4 regions of the Tatumella sp. UBA2305 genome follow, and region 4 is predicted to be linked to each of the others. Evidence: predicted binding sites of a transcription regulator. Region 4 holds the regulator's gene; each other region holds the start of a gene.
The links. The regulator PurR, encoded in region 4, represses purine synthesis genes. The targets are predictions, from matches to a motif close to CANGCAAACGTTTGCNTG.

Region 1 (4,219 bases), on a different contig from region 4:
AAAGCGCTGGGTAATTACCGGTTACTGGACACAACCTTATATGTCACCCTGGAACCTTGTGTCATGTGTGCGGGAGCGATGGTACATAGTCGAATTTCCCGACTGGTGTTTGGAGCGGCTGATGCCAAAACCGGTGCAGCAGGTTCGCTGTTGGATGTGCCAGGGCATCCGGGCATGAACCATAAAATGTCCGTGACTGGCGGAGTACTGGCTGATGAGTGTGCCGCTCAGTTAAGTGATTTCTTCCGTTTACGCAGGGCACAAAAAAAAGCGCTGCGACTGGCGCAGCGGGAAAATCAGTAACTCAGTTCATGGCAATTTGCGGTTCGCTGGTGGTCGCCGGAACTGTATCCGGTTGACGTCTTTTCTGTACTTCCTGCAAATAGCCAACCAGGCTGATGTTGTATTTCCTGATATTTTCGACGTAATTATAGGCTTCACCGCCACGGGCGTAGCCATAGGTTGTCTGACTATAGTAGCGCTTCTGTTCCAGCAACGGCAGTCGGGTTTTCACATCGGTCCAACTGTCCGGATTGCCTCCCTGTTTCATCGTCAGCTTTCTGGCATCCATCATGTGTGCGTAGCCAATATTATAGGCCGTCAGGGCAAACCAGATGCGTTCATCCGGAGGAATAGTTTCCGGCATTTTTTCCATCAGTTTCTGTAAATACTGGCTGCCTCCACGAATGCTCTCCGCTGCGTCGAGCCGGTCACTGACTTCCAGACTATCCGCCGTGTTACGTGTCAGCATCATCATTCCTCTGACACCCGTCGGTGAGGTTGCTTGTGGATCCCAGTGAGATTCCTGATAGGCAATCGCGGCCAGTAATCGCCAGTCGATCTGGCTGGCATATTTCTTGAATAACGGTTGCAGGGAAGGCAGAGTACTGTCAATCGCACGCAAAAATGTCCGGGTATCGACGTAATCAAAGCTGCCGGTGTGACCTAAATATTTCTCATCCAGCCGGGCCAGTGTGCCTTCTTCATTAATACTGTTATAAAAGTCGAGCAGTGCTGCATTCAGGCTGTCATCAGAGGATTTAGCCATATACCAGTTTACCGGGACTTCATTGGTGACATCAAAAGCCACGGCTAACCGGGGATGAATGCGTTGCATCATACCGATAGTGACAGAATCACCAAGGGTATAATCCAGCTTCCCATCTGCAACCCGCTCCAGCATCTCTTGAGGACTGAGCTTTTTCTCGATTTCCCAGCTCAGTTGTGGAAATTTCCCCTGTTTCGCGGCTTCCAGTGTCGGAACGAATGAGGACTCTGACGGGACCGCTAATGTGCCATGCAAATCACCGAGGTTTTTTGGCCGCGGCTTATCTACACGATAAACCAGTTGTTGTGTCGTGGAATAGTAGGCCGGGCCACTACGATATTGCGCCTGACGAGCGCTGTCCCAGGTCAGGCCCGCCGTCAGCAGGTCTGCCCGGTGATGATTCAGGTCATCAAACAGGCTTTCAATATTCGGGCGAACGGTTACCTCCAGCTTTACGCCCAGATAATCTGCAAAGCGTTTTGCCAGTTCGTAATCCATCCCCGTGGGATTGTTATTGATCTTTTGCCAGGTCAGTGACGAATTTATGGTGCTGACACGCAAAACTCCGCGCGATTTAATCTGCGCCAGAGTGTCTTGTGAACCTGAATGCCAGGGGATCGCAGGCCATAAAGCCATTGCCAGTAATAGAGTGACAAGACCGATCAAAAGATAATTAAACTTTAAGCATTTCAAGTATTTATCTCGTTAATCAGCGTCGGGTTCAGCCTTTTGGCAGGATAAAATAAACAGGAATAGTACCCCAACGCGAAGTGCATTCTGAGCAACAAAAAGGCAAAGAGCAACTTTTATAGCAAGAAATGTGTGTTTTTTAATCGGCAATTTAACCCGATAAAATCTGCGCAAACGGTTTCGTAACGGGGGCTTATTCTTTATAATATGCCCCGTTTTCCCCCTGTTGCGCCCAATGAAGCGTCGCCCGGCGTTTCGAAGACGAGAGATCTTTAATGATGGAAATTTTGCGTGGTTCGCCCGCTCTGTCGGCATTTCGTATTAACAAACTGTTGACCAGCTTTCACGACGCTCATCTGCCGGTGAGTGAGATTTATGCCGAATATGTGCATTTTGCTGATGTCAGCTCAGCGCTGACTCAGGACGAACAAAATCGTCTCCAACGTCTTCTTAAATACGGTCCCTCGCTGGCAGAGCATGAACCTGTCGGACGTTTATTACTGGTGACCCCACGTCCGGGTACCATTTCTCCATGGTCTTCCAAAGCCACTGATATTGCTCACAACTGTGAGTTATCGAAAGTATTGCGGTTGGAAAGAGGTCTGGCGTTCTACATTCAGGCCGATACGCTGTCTGAAGCACAATGGAGCCAACTGGCAGCACTGTTGCATGACCGGATGATGGAAACCGTATTCAGCTCTCTGTCACAGGCGGAACAATTATTTGCCCATCATCAGCCGCAGCCGGTAAAAGCGGTGGACGTACTGGGTCGTGGCCGTGTTGCTCTGCAGGAAGCAAATCTTGCGCTGGGACTGGCTCTGGCTGAAGATGAAATCGACTATCTGCTGGCAGCCTTTACTGATCTGGGGCGTAATCCAAACGACATTGAACTCTATATGTTTGCTCAGGCGAACTCAGAGCACTGTCGTCACAAGATTTTTAATGCTGACTGGGTGATTGACGGTGTTAAACAACCAAAATCGCTGTTTAAGATGATTAAAAATACCTTCGAGAAAAATCCGGAGCATGTACTGTCGGCTTATAAAGATAATGCGGCGGTCATGGAAGGTTCGAAGGTCGGGCGTTTCTATGCTGATGACCAACATGGCATCTATGATTTCCACCAGGAAGATGCCCATATTCTGATGAAAGTGGAAACCCATAACCATCCGACAGCGATTTCGCCGTGGCCGGGCGCTGCGACCGGCTCCGGTGGAGAAATTCGTGATGAAGGTGCGACCGGACGCGGCGCTAAACCCAAAGCCGGGTTGACCGGTTTCTCGGTATCCAACCTGAAAATCCCTGGCTTTGAACAGCCGTGGGAGCAGGATTTTGGAAAGCCGGAACGCATTGTTACTCCACTGGATATCATGACCGAAGGCCCGTTAGGGGGTGCCGCATTTAACAATGAATTTGGTCGTCCTGCACTGAACGGCTATTTCCGTACTTATGAAGCACAGGTTAACAGCCACAACGGCGAGGAACTGCGTGGCTACCATAAGCCGATTATGCTGGCCGGCGGGATTGGTAATATCCGTGCCGATCATGTGCAGAAAGGCGAGATTAGCATTGGTGCTAAACTGATTGTACTGGGCGGCCCGGCAATGAATATCGGTCTGGGTGGCGGAGCGGCCTCATCCATGGCTTCCGGCCAGTCTGATGCTGACCTGGATTTTGCTTCTGTACAGCGTGACAACCCTGAAATGGAACGTCGCTGCCAGGAAGTGATCGATCGTTGCTGGCAACTGGGTGAGCAGAACCCGATTCTGTTTATTCACGATGTTGGCGCCGGGGGGCTATCGAATGCGATGCCGGAGCTGGTGAGTGACGGTGGCCGTGGTGGTCGTTTCAATCTGCGTGACATCCTGAGTGATGAACCTGGTATGAGCCCGCTGGAAGTCTGGTGTAACGAATCTCAGGAACGTTATGTGCTGGCAGTGGCGCCCGAGAAACTGGCACTGTTTGAACAACTCTGTCAGCGTGAGCGCGCTCCGTATGCAGTGATCGGTGAAGCCACCGAAGAACAGCACCTGACCCTGAGTGATGAGCATTTTGATAACCAGCCGATTGATATGCCACTGGATGTATTGCTCGGTAAAACGCCGAAAATGACCCGTGACGTGACCACTCTGAAAGCAGAAGGCACAGAACTGGCCCGGGAAAAAATTTCGGTGGCCGATGCGGTCAAACGTGTGATGCACCTGCCAGGGGTGGCTGAGAAAACCTTCCTGATCACCATTGGTGACCGCTCTGTGACCGGGATGGTTGCCCGTGACCAGATGGTGGGGCCATGGCAGGTACCGGTCGCTAACTGTGCCGTCACCACAGCCAGCCTGGACAGCTATCATGGTGAGGCGTTTGCCCTGGGTGAGCGTGCGCCGGTCGCACTGCTGGACTTCGCTGCTTCAGCACGACTGGCGGTGGGCGAATCACTGACTAACCTGGCAGCCACCGATATCGGCGGGTTGACCCGGGTGAAAT
Region 2 (4,219 bases), on a different contig from region 4:
TTAATCAGGATTGGTGTCACATGAGGGCGCAGATGCTGACGAAAATAGTCTCGCAACCAGCTCTGTTGATTGACCGAAAGCTGACGTTCATTGATTAGGAAGATCTGGTTACGGGCCATCTCTAACAACAGTTCATTGTAGAGCAGGTCAAATTCCTGGTCTGCCCGCATTACCCGCTGTTGAATTTTTTTCAGTAAATGGCGGGGTACAGTCACAGAACCTTGTTCTTCACCTATCAGAATACGGCGTTTTAGCTCAGCAAAGCGGACTTTATAAAATTCGTCGAGGTTACTCGAATAAATTCCAAGGAAACGCATTCTTTCGATCAACGGATTCAGTTTGTCAGCGGCTTCCTGTAATACCCGTTCATTAAATGATAACCAGCTTAATTCTTTTTCTATATATAGTTTTTCCTGACCCATCCTGACTCCATTTCGCTGTGACAGAACTAAAGCTTCAGTCTCTCATTCCATTATGGCGAGAATATGGCAGAAATGTCCATTGCCGGAGGGGGGTTAAGAAAAAAAGGTGATTTAACGGGGGAACACATGAGGCAGACGCTGTGCTGGCACAGCGCCTGTAAATTAACGGGTAGTCTCCGACTGAAAACCTATGGCAGGGAGCAGCTTGCCATCCAGCCATGCCTGATCATTCTTCAGTTCGAGACGATTTTGTACAAACCAGCGAATGACCTGCGGATAAATAAGATGTTCCTGCACACGGACCCGCTCCTGTAACTGAGCTTCAGTTTCCTGCGGCATTACCGCAATGCGGGATTGCAGAATGACAGGGCCTCCGTCCAGCTCTTCTGTCACAAAATGAACCGAAGGGCCATGCTCGGCATCACCGTTTTCCAGCACCTTGCGGTGGGTATCCAGGCCTGGCCAGGCAGGTAACAGGGAAGGGTGAATATTGATCATTCTTCCGCGATAGTGACGGACAAAATCTGCACCGAGAATACGCATATAACCTGCGAGGACAATCAGATCCGGCGAATACTCATCAGCGATGCTCATCAGCTGTTGATCGAATTGCTGACGATCTGCGAAGTCAGACTGAGCCAGTGAATGGGCCGGAATACCGGCTTGCCTGGCAAGTTCAAGGCCACCGGCGTTTGCTTTATTGCTGATTACCGCAACAATTTCAGCAGCAGTGCTCAACTGGCCAGACCTGCAGGCATCAATTATCGCCTGCAGGTTGGTGCCGGTGCCGGAAATCAGGATCACCAGCCTTTTCATCACTTAATAATGACCTGCTCACCCTCAGCCGGGGCGGATTCAATGACACCGATTTTCCACGCTTTCTCACCAGCAGCCTGCAGCAGTTGTAGTGCTTTATCGGCGTTGTCAGGGCTCAGGGCGATAACCATACCTACACCACAGTTAAAGGTACGGTACATTTCGTGACGACTGACATTCCCTGCCTGTTGCAGCCAGCTGAATACTGCCGGCCATTGCCAGCTGGATTCATCAATCACTGCGCGGGTATTCTCCGGTAAAACACGGGGGATATTTTCCCAGAAACCACCACCGGTCAGGTGCGCAATCGCATGAACGTCTACCTGCTCAATCAGACTCAGGATATTTTTGACGTAGATACGGGTTGGAGTCAGCAGGTGGTCGGCTAATGATTTACCTTCCAGCTGTTTTACTTCAGGATCAGTCTGGCTGACTTCGAGAATTTTACGAATCAGGGAGTATCCGTTGGAATGAGGTCCGCTTGAGCCCAGGGCCAGCAGAACATCACCATCACTGACTTTACTGCCATCAATAATTTCTGATTTCTCAACCACTCCGACGCAGAAACCAGCAACATCGTAATCTTCACCGTGATACATGCCTGGCATTTCAGCGGTCTCGCCACCTACCAGAGCACAACCCGACTGCGAACAGCCTTCGGCAATTCCGCTGATGACTGCGGCTGCGGTATCAACATCCAGTTTACCGGTAGCGTAGTAATCAAGGAAAAACAGTGGCTCAGCACCCTGTACGACCAGGTCATTCACACACATTGCCACCAGATCAATACCAATATGGTCATGACGCTTCAGGTCCATGGCTAAACGCAGCTTGGTACCTACGCCATCTGTGCCAGAAACCAGAATCGGCTCACGGTATTTTTGTGGTAAGGCGCACAGTGCACCAAAGCCACCGAGTCCGCCCATCACTTCCGGACGGCGGGTTTTTTTAACTACACCTTTAATGCGATCAACCAGATCATTTCCGGCATCAATATCAACACCGGCATCTTTATAACTGAGAGTGGTTTTGTCGGTCACTGCAGAATCCCCACGCGAATTGCGGTTGGTGGTTTAAATAGAGCAGCGCTATTCTATCAGTGCGGGCAAACGTTTGCGAGTCTGATGTGCAGCGGTAATTATCTGCGTGCAGGTTAATGGCTATTCCCCGTAGCGGCACTAAAAAATTGTAGCTGTTTGATGTATAGCTGTATTAGCCCCGATAAAAAAGCGCTATAATCCGGCGATTTTTTTTTAGCTCAACACATTCCGGGAGAAGAATAATGAAGATCGTGGAAGTCAGACACCCGCTGGTCAGACATAAACTGGGCCTGATGCGTGAGCATGATGTCAGCACCAAACGTTTTCGCGAGCTCGCTTCTGAAGTTGGCAGTTTGCTGACCTATGAAGCGACAGCTGATTTGGAAACAGAGACTGTGACTATTGAAGGGTGGAACGGCCCTGTCGAAATTGATCAAATTAAAGGTAAGAAAATTACTGTAGTGCCGATTTTACGTGCAGGGCTGGGGATGATGAACGGTGTTCTGGAACATGTCCCTAGCGCAAGAATCAGCGTAGTCGGCGTATACCGGGATGAGAAAACCCTGGAGCCGGTGCCGTATTTCCAAAAACTGGCCTCCAATATGGACGAGCGTATGGCACTGGTAGTAGATCCGATGCTGGCAACCGGAGGATCAATGATTGCCACGATTGATCTGCTAAAAAAATCCGGCTGTTTTGCGATTAAAGTGCTGGTGCTGGTAGCGGCTCCGGAAGGTATTGCCGCGCTGGAAAAAGCGCATCCGGATGTCGAGCTGTACACGGCATCGATTGACCAGGGGCTGAATGAACACGGCTATATTATCCCGGGACTGGGTGATGCCGGTGATAAAATCTTTGGTACTAAATAATTAATAAATCTGTGAGGGGCAATACAGAGATGCACAGCCTGCGTTTCAACCGCAGTATGACTTGCTGTAACGGTGACTCGTGCTTACTTCTATTTCTGCCATTGCCCGCTGACCACAACACTGCATTGAAAATAACGGTGATGGCACTGTTTTTTTTCGCCGGAGGATACCCCCGGCAGTGTTTGTTTCAGGACCGACATTTTGTCGGTTTTTTTATGTCCGTACCATATTAAGGGGATATACAGCATGACCCGGCGTACTATTGCAGTGGATGAAAGACCTCCGTTACTTCAGACCATCCCGCTCAGCCTTCAGCACCTGTTCGCAATGTTTGGTGCAACGGTGCTGGTGCCTATTTTATTTCATGTGAATCCGGCGACGATTCTGTTATTTAACGGTATTGGTACCTTACTGTATCTGTTTATCTGTAAAGGAAAGATACCTGCCTATCTGGGCTCCAGTTTTGCATTTATTTCTCCGGTGCTGTTGCTGTTGCCACAAGGGTATGAGGTTGCTTTAGGCGGCTTTATTTTGTGCGGAGTATTGTTCTGCCTCGTCGGTCTGATTGTCAAAAAGGCAGGAACCGGCTGGCTGAATGTCATGTTTCCTCCGGCGGCGATGGGGGCCATCGTCGCCATTATTGGTCTGGAGCTGGCCAGTGTCGCGGCAGGCATGGCTGGACTATTGCCGGCTAACGGCACTGCGGTAGACAGCAAAACGGTGATTGTTTCACTGGTCACCCTGGCTGTAACCGTGTTTGGTTCGGTGTTATTCCGTGGTTTTCTGGCCATTATCCCCATCCTGATTGGCGTAGTCGTGGGTTATGTGGTTGCTTCATTTATGGGAATGGTGAACTGGACCGGCGTTGAACAGGCACACTGGTTTGCATTACCCACTTTCTATAAACCTCGTTTTGAATGGGCGGCAATGCTCACCGTGCTTCCGGCTGCCTTAGTAGTGATTGCAGAGCATGTCGGGCACCTGGTCGTTACTGCAAATATTGTTAAGCGTGATTTGATCAAAGATCCAGGCCTGCATCGTTCGATGTTTGCTAACGGTCTTTCCACGGTGA
Region 3 (4,219 bases), on a different contig from region 4:
AGAGTGCATAGCATGCATTAAAAATCTGAGAGCAGAGACCGAAAACCTCGAAGAACAAGGCCGGATGTTACGTATGAAGACAGCAAAACTTTACGCCAAAGTGGAGTTCATCCGGGAAAATAATAAAATTGTTGGGTATGTGATATCTGCTGTAAATGTGGTTTTATCCGGTGTTGAAATAGCTGTTGGTCTAACCTTGATTGGTTCTATGACACCTATGGGAGTTCTTGCTGGTGCTGTTCTGGTTATCGAAGGGGCGAATGGCATAAGTAAAGAAGTTGCCCATTATGCAATGGATAATCAAACCTCAGAGGGTTTGGTTGCTGATGCAACTATGTCCACCGCTGAATTTATGGGATTTAGCCGTCATAGTGGGCTCGGGCTATATAAATCAGTCTCGCTGGTTGCAAATGCCTGTAGCATATTCGGTCTGTTCAGACGCCCCGGGACATGGCGTTTATTTCGATATCTGCCCGCCGATTATTACCGGAAAGTCAGCACCCTAAGCCGTCCAAAACTTACAATGAAAATTGTCGGTTATGGTGTTAAAGCTAAGATCATATTTGACCTTATGTCGATTAATGATACGGCTTCGAATGAGTGATTACCCTGCGAAAGCGCCATGACTTATATGCCAGTTTCGCTGGCGTTAAATACCATATAAAAGTTAATACAACCGCCAGTGTGGTCGCAAGCGTGATGCTGGTAGCTACAGATGCCAGCATCAGTGTGAAAGCAAGCAGGATAAAAGCAGCGATAGTTATCCACTTTGAGGCATTAAAGCGGTTAGCCAGATCATGGGTCACGGAATCCAGCGATCCGCCGTAATGAGCAATATTGTTTTTCAGTTTTTCCAGGTCTGCATGACTAAACCCTGACCTGAGTAGCGTAGCATCACTCACTTTCATAGCAATCCACCTTCCATCCTTAAAATGCAGATACCACTTTGCAGCAACTATACACAAAAATTCCGGACAACGCCGGGTCATATTTAATTATTGGCTCTCAGGTTTTGTATATCACTTCAGCGATAAGCCACCGTTCATTAAGCCAGAATTATATCGGGCCCGATTTACCTGTTTTTCTCAGATGCGCCTTAATAAAACCTCCTGTCTGCATGATCTCAGTGTGATTGCCGGGTGGAGACTCACACTGCTCAGCTTTGATTGCACCGTAATGGATCCTCGTTTGATTTATTCTAATTTGACGCTGTGCTTTGCCTTACTTTTTCTAATCCGAAGTGGTGGGAATGGCATCCTGTCTTAACATTAACCCCTACCGATACTCTGCGAATATGCTGAGTAAAGCTCAGTATTCTGGAGTTTTAAACTGTCATTTTATTATATTGTGATGTTTTTAACTGTAACTATCTGTGCACTATTATAGTGCACGCCCCTGTTTCACCATTATTTTGCTTATAGTTAATTTTGCCTTTCAGTGGTAAGTTTTTGCTAAGGATAACGTTTGCGTTGCGACAGAGAATCGTGGCGGCCTGACGGCTCAGGGTAAACCCTTACTTATCAACGGGACAGTTATGACTCAGCACACACCTTTGTTTGAACAGCATCAGGCCTGCGGGGCCAGAATGGTGGATTTTCACGGCTGGATGATGCCTCTGCATTACGGTTCTCAGATTGATGAACATCAGGCCGTCCGCCACGATGCCGGAATGTTCGATGTTTCGCATATGACCATCGTGGATATTACCGGGCCGCGCAGCCGCGAGTTCCTGCGCTATCTGCTGGCGAATGATGTTGCCAAACTGACCGTTCCGGGCAAAGCCTTATACAGCGCGATGCTGAATGCTTCCGGAGGGGTGATTGATGATTTAATCGTCTATTTCCTGAGCGAAGAGTATTTCCGGCTGGTGGTCAATTCTGCCACCCGGGAAAAAGACCTTGGCTGGTTAACTGAGCATGCCCGCGGGTTTGGGGTGACATTACAGGAACGCAGCGAACTGGCACTGATAGCGGTGCAGGGGCCACAGGCACAGCAGAAAGCCCGCAGCCTGTTTACCGACAGCCAGCGTCAGCAAACCGAAGGGCTGGCACCGTTTTTCGGGGTACAGAGTGGTGATTTGTTTATTGCCACCACCGGTTACACCGGCGAAGCAGGCTATGAAATTGCGCTGCCCGCCAGCCAGGCCGCTGACTTCTGGCAGAAGTTGCTTCACGCCGGAGTGAAACCGGCCGGGCTCGGTGCCCGCGATACCCTGCGGCTGGAAGCCGGGATGAATCTGTATGGTCAGGAAATGGATGAGTCAGTGTCCCCGCTGGCGGCGAATATGGGCTGGACTATCGCCTGGCAACCGGAGGATCGCCAGTTTATCGGGCGTGAGGCACTGGAACAGCAACGCCGGCAGGGCCACGAAAAACTGGTCGGTCTGGTGCTGAAAGAAAAAGGTGTATTGCGAAATGAGCTACCGGTGCTGTTTACTGACAGTGACGGTGTACAGCAGCAGGGGATTATCACCAGCGGTTCATTTTCCCCCACCCTGGGCTGCGGTATTGCCCTGGCACGGGTTCCTGCCTCAATCGCTGATACTGCGGTGGTACAAATTCGCCAGCGTGAGATGCCGGTCACCGTCACCCGGCCGGTGTTCGTTCGCGCCGGCAAACCTTTGGTATAAAGAATAATTTCAGGAGATAACCCTAATGAGCAATGTCCCGGCTGAACTTAAATACCGTGAAAGTCACGAGTGGGTGCGTTTTGAACAGGATGGCAGTGTAACGGTTGGCATTACCGAACATGCCCAGGAACTGCTGGGTGACATGGTGTTTGTTGACCTGCCTGAGGTGGGCGCGCAACTGCAACAGGGAGATGATTGTGCGGTGGCCGAATCCGTCAAAGCCGCATCCGATATCTATGCACCGCTTAACGGTGAAGTGATTGCTGTCAACGAAGCGCTGGGAGAAAACCCGGAGCTGGTCAACAGCGACCCTTACAGCGAAGGCTGGTTGTTCAGACTGCAACCTGCCGGTGGTGAAGATGGCCTGCTGGATGCAGCAGCCTATCAGGCCGCCATTGGCGAATAACTGCCAGACCCCGGCTGCACAGTCTGTGGCCGGAGTGACCTTAAACGGCAGTCGCCAGTGATGCTGCCGTATTAATTCCAGCCTGATTCAGGATGCACAGCGATGACCCGGACTCTCAGCCAGCTTGAAAACCAGAATGACTTTATCTCCCGCCATATTGGCCCGACCGAACAGCAGCAACAAACCATGCTACAGAGCATCGGTGCGGACAGCTTACCGGCACTGATTAATGCGATTGTTCCGCAGTCAATCCGTCTGCCGGAACTGCCGGCGACAGGTGAGGCGGTCACTGAGCAACAGGCTCTGGCTGAGCTTAAGGCAATTGCCGGAAAAAATAAGTGTTATAAATCCTGGATAGGGATGGGTTACAGCGCGGTGATTACCCCGCCGGTGATCCTGCGAAATCTGCTGGAGAATCCGGGCTGGTACACCGCCTACACGCCTTATCAGCCGGAGGTTTCTCAGGGCCGGCTGGAAGCACTGCTTAACTTCCAGCAACTGACCCTGGATTTAACCGGCATGGATATCGCCTCGGCCTCGCTGCTGGATGAGGCGACCGCGGCGGCCGAAGCGATGGCCATGGCGAAACGCGTCAGTAAACTGAAAAATGCCAACAAATTCTTTGTGGCCGATGATGTCCATCCGCAAACCCTGGATGTGGTACGGACCCGTGCCGAAACCTTTGGTTTTGAACTGATCATCGATGCGGCTGAACGGGCGGCTGACCATCAGGACCTGTTTGGCGTCCTGTTGCAGTACTGCGGTACCCGCGGTCATCTGCATGACTATCGTGAAATCATCGCTCAGCTAAAACAACGCAAAGTGATTGTCAGTGTTGCCGCCGATTTTATGGCGCTGGTATTACTGACCTCACCGGGCGCCCAGGGCGCGGATATTGTCTTTGGGTCATCACAGCGTTTTGGTGTGCCTATGGGCTATGGCGGACCGCATGCGGCGTTCTTCGCCAGTCGTGACGAACATAAACGTGCCATGCCGGGCCGGATTATCGGGGTATCACGGGATGTCAGCGGTAATCAGGCGCTGCGTATGGCCATGCAGACCCGTGAGCAACATATCCGCCGTGAAAAAGCCAATTCTAACATCTGTACCTCGCAGGTGTTGCTGGCCAATATTGCCGGAATGTATGCGGTGTGGCACGGGCCACAAGGGCTGAAAACCATTGC
Region 4 (4,219 bases):
AAAACCCGGGGTTACAGAGTCCTTTGCTCCGGAAACTGCCGTTGGCCTGGTCGGTAAGCGCAGGGTAGCCATTATCAACACGCAGGTCAGCACAGTTAATACCAAAAATATTGAATGCCAGTGAAAATGTGCCAGCAACCATGATCCAAGTAACGGAGCAAGCGCCGGCGACAATGCGACCATGGGCATTATAGTGGCAAAAATCTTCTGACTGCGGGATGCCGGATAGTGATCCAGTACCAGGGATTGCCAACTGACGGCGGCAGCACAGACACCGGTGGCCTGGATAAATCTCAGCGCCAATAGCGCATGTGGCGAGGATACCCACAGCATTGCCAGACAGCTCAATGCAAATATTGCCAGACCAGTCACCAGAACGGGTTTCCGGCCAACTTTATCCGACAGCGGGCCCCAGAATAACTGAGCGCAGGCAAACCCTGCAAGGAACAGGCTCAGGCTGGCACTAATCACACCTGAATCGGTATTCAGATCCTGTTTCATGGCCTCAAAAGCAGGCAGATACATATCTGTAGCCAGAAAACCCAGCATACTGAGTAATGACAGATAGACTAAAAAGATTACCGGATGACGCATCGATCCTCCTCGTGGAAATTTGCGCCAGAGTTTAAAAGGGTGCGTGGAGGGTTGTGAACCGTTATTATTTGCAACCAACTGTGAAAAATATTGAAAGGTTGCTATGTGGTCAGAATATGCGCTCGAAGTCGTGGATGCAGTGGCGAGGAATGGTAGCTTTAGTGCGGCAGCCAGAGAGTTACACCGGGTACCCTCAGCCATCAGTTATACCGTGCGACAACAGGAGGAGTGGCTGGCAGTCTCATTGTTTGAGCGACAGCACCGTGATGTGATACTGACGGCCGCAGGTGAACATTTTGTTCGCGAAGGTCGGGGGATTATCAAAAAAATGCAGGAAACCCGGCGTCAGTGCCAGCAACTGGCAAACGGCTGGCGTGGTGAACTCAGTATTGCGATGGACTGTATCGTTAAACGTTCCAGAATGCAGCAACTGACCATCGACTTTTACCGACACTTCCCGGATGTTGAATTGCATATCTATGAAGAGGTGTTTAACGGGGTCTGGGATGCATTAGCCGCAGGCCGCGTTGATATGGCGATTGGGGCGACTCAGGCGGTCCCGGTAGCCGGGCGTTATGCGTTCCAGGATATGGGACGTCTTAACTGGCGTTGTATCGTCAGTGCCGGACATCCCCTGGCAAGAGAATCTCAGTCGGGCGAGGAGCAGCTTCGTGCATGGCCATCACTGGTTATGGAGGATACCTCAAGGGAATTACCGCGAAGGATGACCTGGACTCTGGATAACCAACGTCGGATGACCGTACCGGACTGGCAGACTGGTCTGGATTGCGTAAGGGCAGGATTGTGTGTGGCTATGGTCCCCGGCCACCTTGCACGGCCGCTATTAGAGAGCGGAGAAGCGAAAGAACTGAAACTACCCGTTCCGTTTCCGGAAAGTCCATGTTGCGTGAGTTGGTCAGAACAACGTACTTCGCCGGCTTTACGCTGGATCCTGGAGTACCTGGGAGATACTGCCACCCTGAACCAGGAATGGCTCAGGGAGTGACTGAGGTGGTTAGCGCCGGTAGTCGTGGAACGGACCGTCGCTTACCGAACGACGTTCTATCAGTGTCGGATGGATTTCAATGGTTTGAGGTTCTTCGCGTTTGTTCACTATGCGGTCGAGTAGCATCTCAAGCGCTTTTTCGCCTAATTCACTTTTTGGCTGGTGAACGGTTGTGAGTGCCGGCGTGAAGTAACGAGAGTTGCGCACATTATCGTAGCCAATAATGGAGATGTCCTGGGGCACCCGCAGTCCCTGTTCATCTGCAGCGCAAATGGCTCCCATGGCCATAATATCCCCGCCGCAGAATACCGCAGTCGGGAGCTGAGGTTGCGCAAGTATTTTCTGCATCGCCTTGTAACCAGACTCGGGTTCAAAATCCCCCTGGACGCTCCATTCTTCACGGTGAGTGATCCCCGCCTCTTCCAGAGCTTTCAGAAAACCTGCCAGCCGGCCACCTCCGGTATTTCTTTCCATTTGTCCCGGGATACAACCAATATCACGATGACCCCGCTCAATCAGGTAACGCCCTGCCAGGTATCCGCCATGAAACGCGTTATCCAGCACCGTGTCTGTAAAGTCTCCGCGTGACACCCCCCAGTCCATCACCACCATCGGAATATTGCGGTTTTCTTCCAGCATATCCAGCAGCTCTTGCGGATATTCGGCACACATGACCAGAAGCCCGTCTACGCGTTTGCGCGCCATCATTGACAGGTAAGCCCGCTGCTTCTGTAGATCGTTGTGGGCGTTACCCAAAATCAGGGTATAGCCGTGGTCAAAGCATTTTTTTTCAATAGCTTCAATAATTTCGGCAAAATATGGGGCTTCGAGTGTTGTCGAAAGTAAGCCCAGCGTCTTGGTATTATTGACTTTAAGGCTTCTGGCGACAGCACTGGGGGAGTAGTGCAACTCGTTTATCGCTTCCCAGACCGCTTTCCGTGTGTTTTCCGCAACAAAACGGGTCTGATTAATGACATGGGACACAGTGGTGGTCGAAACCCCTGCACGCTTTGCCACGTCTTTAATAGTTGCCATTCAGTGAGTACTCCTGGTTTTAAAAAAATAATATATTGATTTTTAATATGTTAATCGTTTGCGTCAGTTCAGCATTCTACTGACCAGTCTTAATGGGAACTCAGAGGTCAGGGGAGAGTCCGGGGAAGACAACCGGTAAAAAAACAGCAGCTGAGGAATTTGCGCAACAAAGACCGGCAATTCTAGCAAGGCTGCCACAATAAAACGAGATTTTTGCGCACCAGTGTGGGATTATAACTATCTCCCTACTTTTAGTGTGCCTAAAGGAGTTCTGATGGATACTGATCTTAAGCTTGCACTGACAACTACTGTCGTAGCGTTGCTGATGATTATGGCCTTCAGTTTTACGGCCATATTGCATTAATCGTCGCGCACAGGTTCAGCCATCGACGACCAGCCTGTGTGGTTAAGTTGTCAGGACCGGTCACCGGGTCAGTCTGGTGCCGGTTTTTTTTGTTGTCGGGAAATGCCGGTGACTTTGCTGCGGTAGAGGTTACCAGCGACTCAATTCTGCAAGCAACGTTGGGGAAAAGGGGGGATGGGTCAGGCAGCTTGCTCTCAGTATAAAAAACTGCACCTTACTCTCGGCGTTTAAGGTGCAGTTTGTTTTCCGGGGCGGGAAAGAAAAATTAACGGACGGTGCTCGGTGTCATCATGCGACGTGCGCCAATATAGTGACGCTGCCAGTATTCATTACTTAACGCAGTAATCTGGATATCTTTACCGGTGCGAGGTGACTGAATAAATTTACCATCACCCAGGTAGACACCAACATGGTCAGCTGCGCCGTGACGATGGATACGGAAGAACACCAGGTCACCTTTTTCCAACTCATCACGTTTTACCGGTGCTGCGTCGCGCAGATGGTACATTTCATTCGCAGTGCGGGGAATTTTGAAATTCACCAGGTCTTTATAGGCATAATAAACCAGACCACTGCAGTCAAATCCGGTATGCGGAGAGGTTCCTCCCCACTGATAAGGCTTCCCGAGTTGATCCATCAGTTTAACCATCGCGGTCGCACGGGCTTTCTGATAACGCAAACGATGCTGTTTACTCATCCGGATAGCGGCCAGTGTGGCGGATGGATGACGCGTCGTTTTTATAGCTGCGGGGCGATGACGGCCATACTTTTTAGTTTCATGTCTGCGATTCTTTGCCAGATGAAGAGATTCTTTCGTTGTACGACTATGTTTAACTTTACGCTGACTGGTGAAGTGTTTCACCCGATGGATCAGGGGCTGACGGGTTTTATGTCGACTACTGGTCGTCTTAATCGGTCTTCGCTTGCGGCGTGCATCCTCTTCGGTGACAGCTTTACGGGTGGTTTTGTGAAATGTGGCATTTACCGCGGTTCGAGGCGATGCCTCTGCGACATTGAAAAAAAGCTGTGCTACAGCCAGAATAAAAAGCGTGATCAGTAGACGCATAGTTGTCAGGTTACAGGTTAAATGTCCTGAAAAAGACGGACAAAATTAAAAAATAACATCTGACCTTTCAGTCAGCCCCAAATTCATTCTAATCCAGAATTTTATTAAATGTTAAGGTCTTTTTTCCGGAATCTGTTACGAGAAGTTTTTTGAC

Region 1: purL (phosphoribosylformylglycinamidine synthase) is a predicted target of PurR. The motif match lies at 1,906-1,923, and genes of this name have one in related genera.
Region 2: purM (phosphoribosylformylglycinamidine cyclo-ligase) is a predicted target of PurR. The motif match lies at 2,341-2,358, and genes of this name have one in related genera.
Region 3: gcvT (glycine cleavage system aminomethyltransferase GcvT) is a predicted target of PurR. The motif match lies at 1,454-1,471, and genes of this name have one in related genera.

The regions. Positions count from the first base shown of each region.
Region 1 is NZ_DDVT01000001.1:88,455-92,673, reverse strand. It holds gene tadA (tRNA adenosine(34) deaminase TadA) at 1-303, shown strand, start outside; gene mltF (membrane-bound lytic murein transglycosylase MltF) at 305-1,741, opposite strand; gene purL (phosphoribosylformylglycinamidine synthase) at 2,014-4,219, shown strand, end outside.
Region 2 is NZ_DDVT01000001.1:17,641-21,859, reverse strand. It holds gene ppk1 (polyphosphate kinase 1) at 1-422, opposite strand, end outside; gene purN (phosphoribosylglycinamide formyltransferase) at 585-1,238, opposite strand; gene purM (phosphoribosylformylglycinamidine cyclo-ligase) at 1,238-2,278, opposite strand; gene upp (uracil phosphoribosyltransferase) at 2,521-3,147, shown strand; gene uraA (uracil permease) at 3,394-4,219, shown strand, end outside.
Region 3 is NZ_DDVT01000024.1:33,358-37,576, reverse strand. It holds gene B3Z23_RS17120 (DUF4225 domain-containing protein) at 1-604, shown strand, start outside; gene B3Z23_RS17115 (hypothetical protein) at 579-908, opposite strand; gene gcvT (glycine cleavage system aminomethyltransferase GcvT) at 1,535-2,629, shown strand; gene gcvH (glycine cleavage system protein GcvH) at 2,655-3,035, shown strand; gene gcvP (aminomethyl-transferring glycine dehydrogenase) at 3,138-4,219, shown strand, end outside.
Region 4 is NZ_DDVT01000015.1:613,332-617,550, reverse strand. It holds gene punC (purine nucleoside transporter PunC) at 1-594, opposite strand, end outside; gene punR (DNA-binding transcriptional activator PunR) at 698-1,600, shown strand; gene purR (HTH-type transcriptional repressor PurR) at 1,610-2,635, opposite strand; gene B3Z23_RS09240 (YnhF family membrane protein) at 2,910-2,999, shown strand; gene B3Z23_RS09235 (C40 family peptidase) at 3,265-4,065, opposite strand.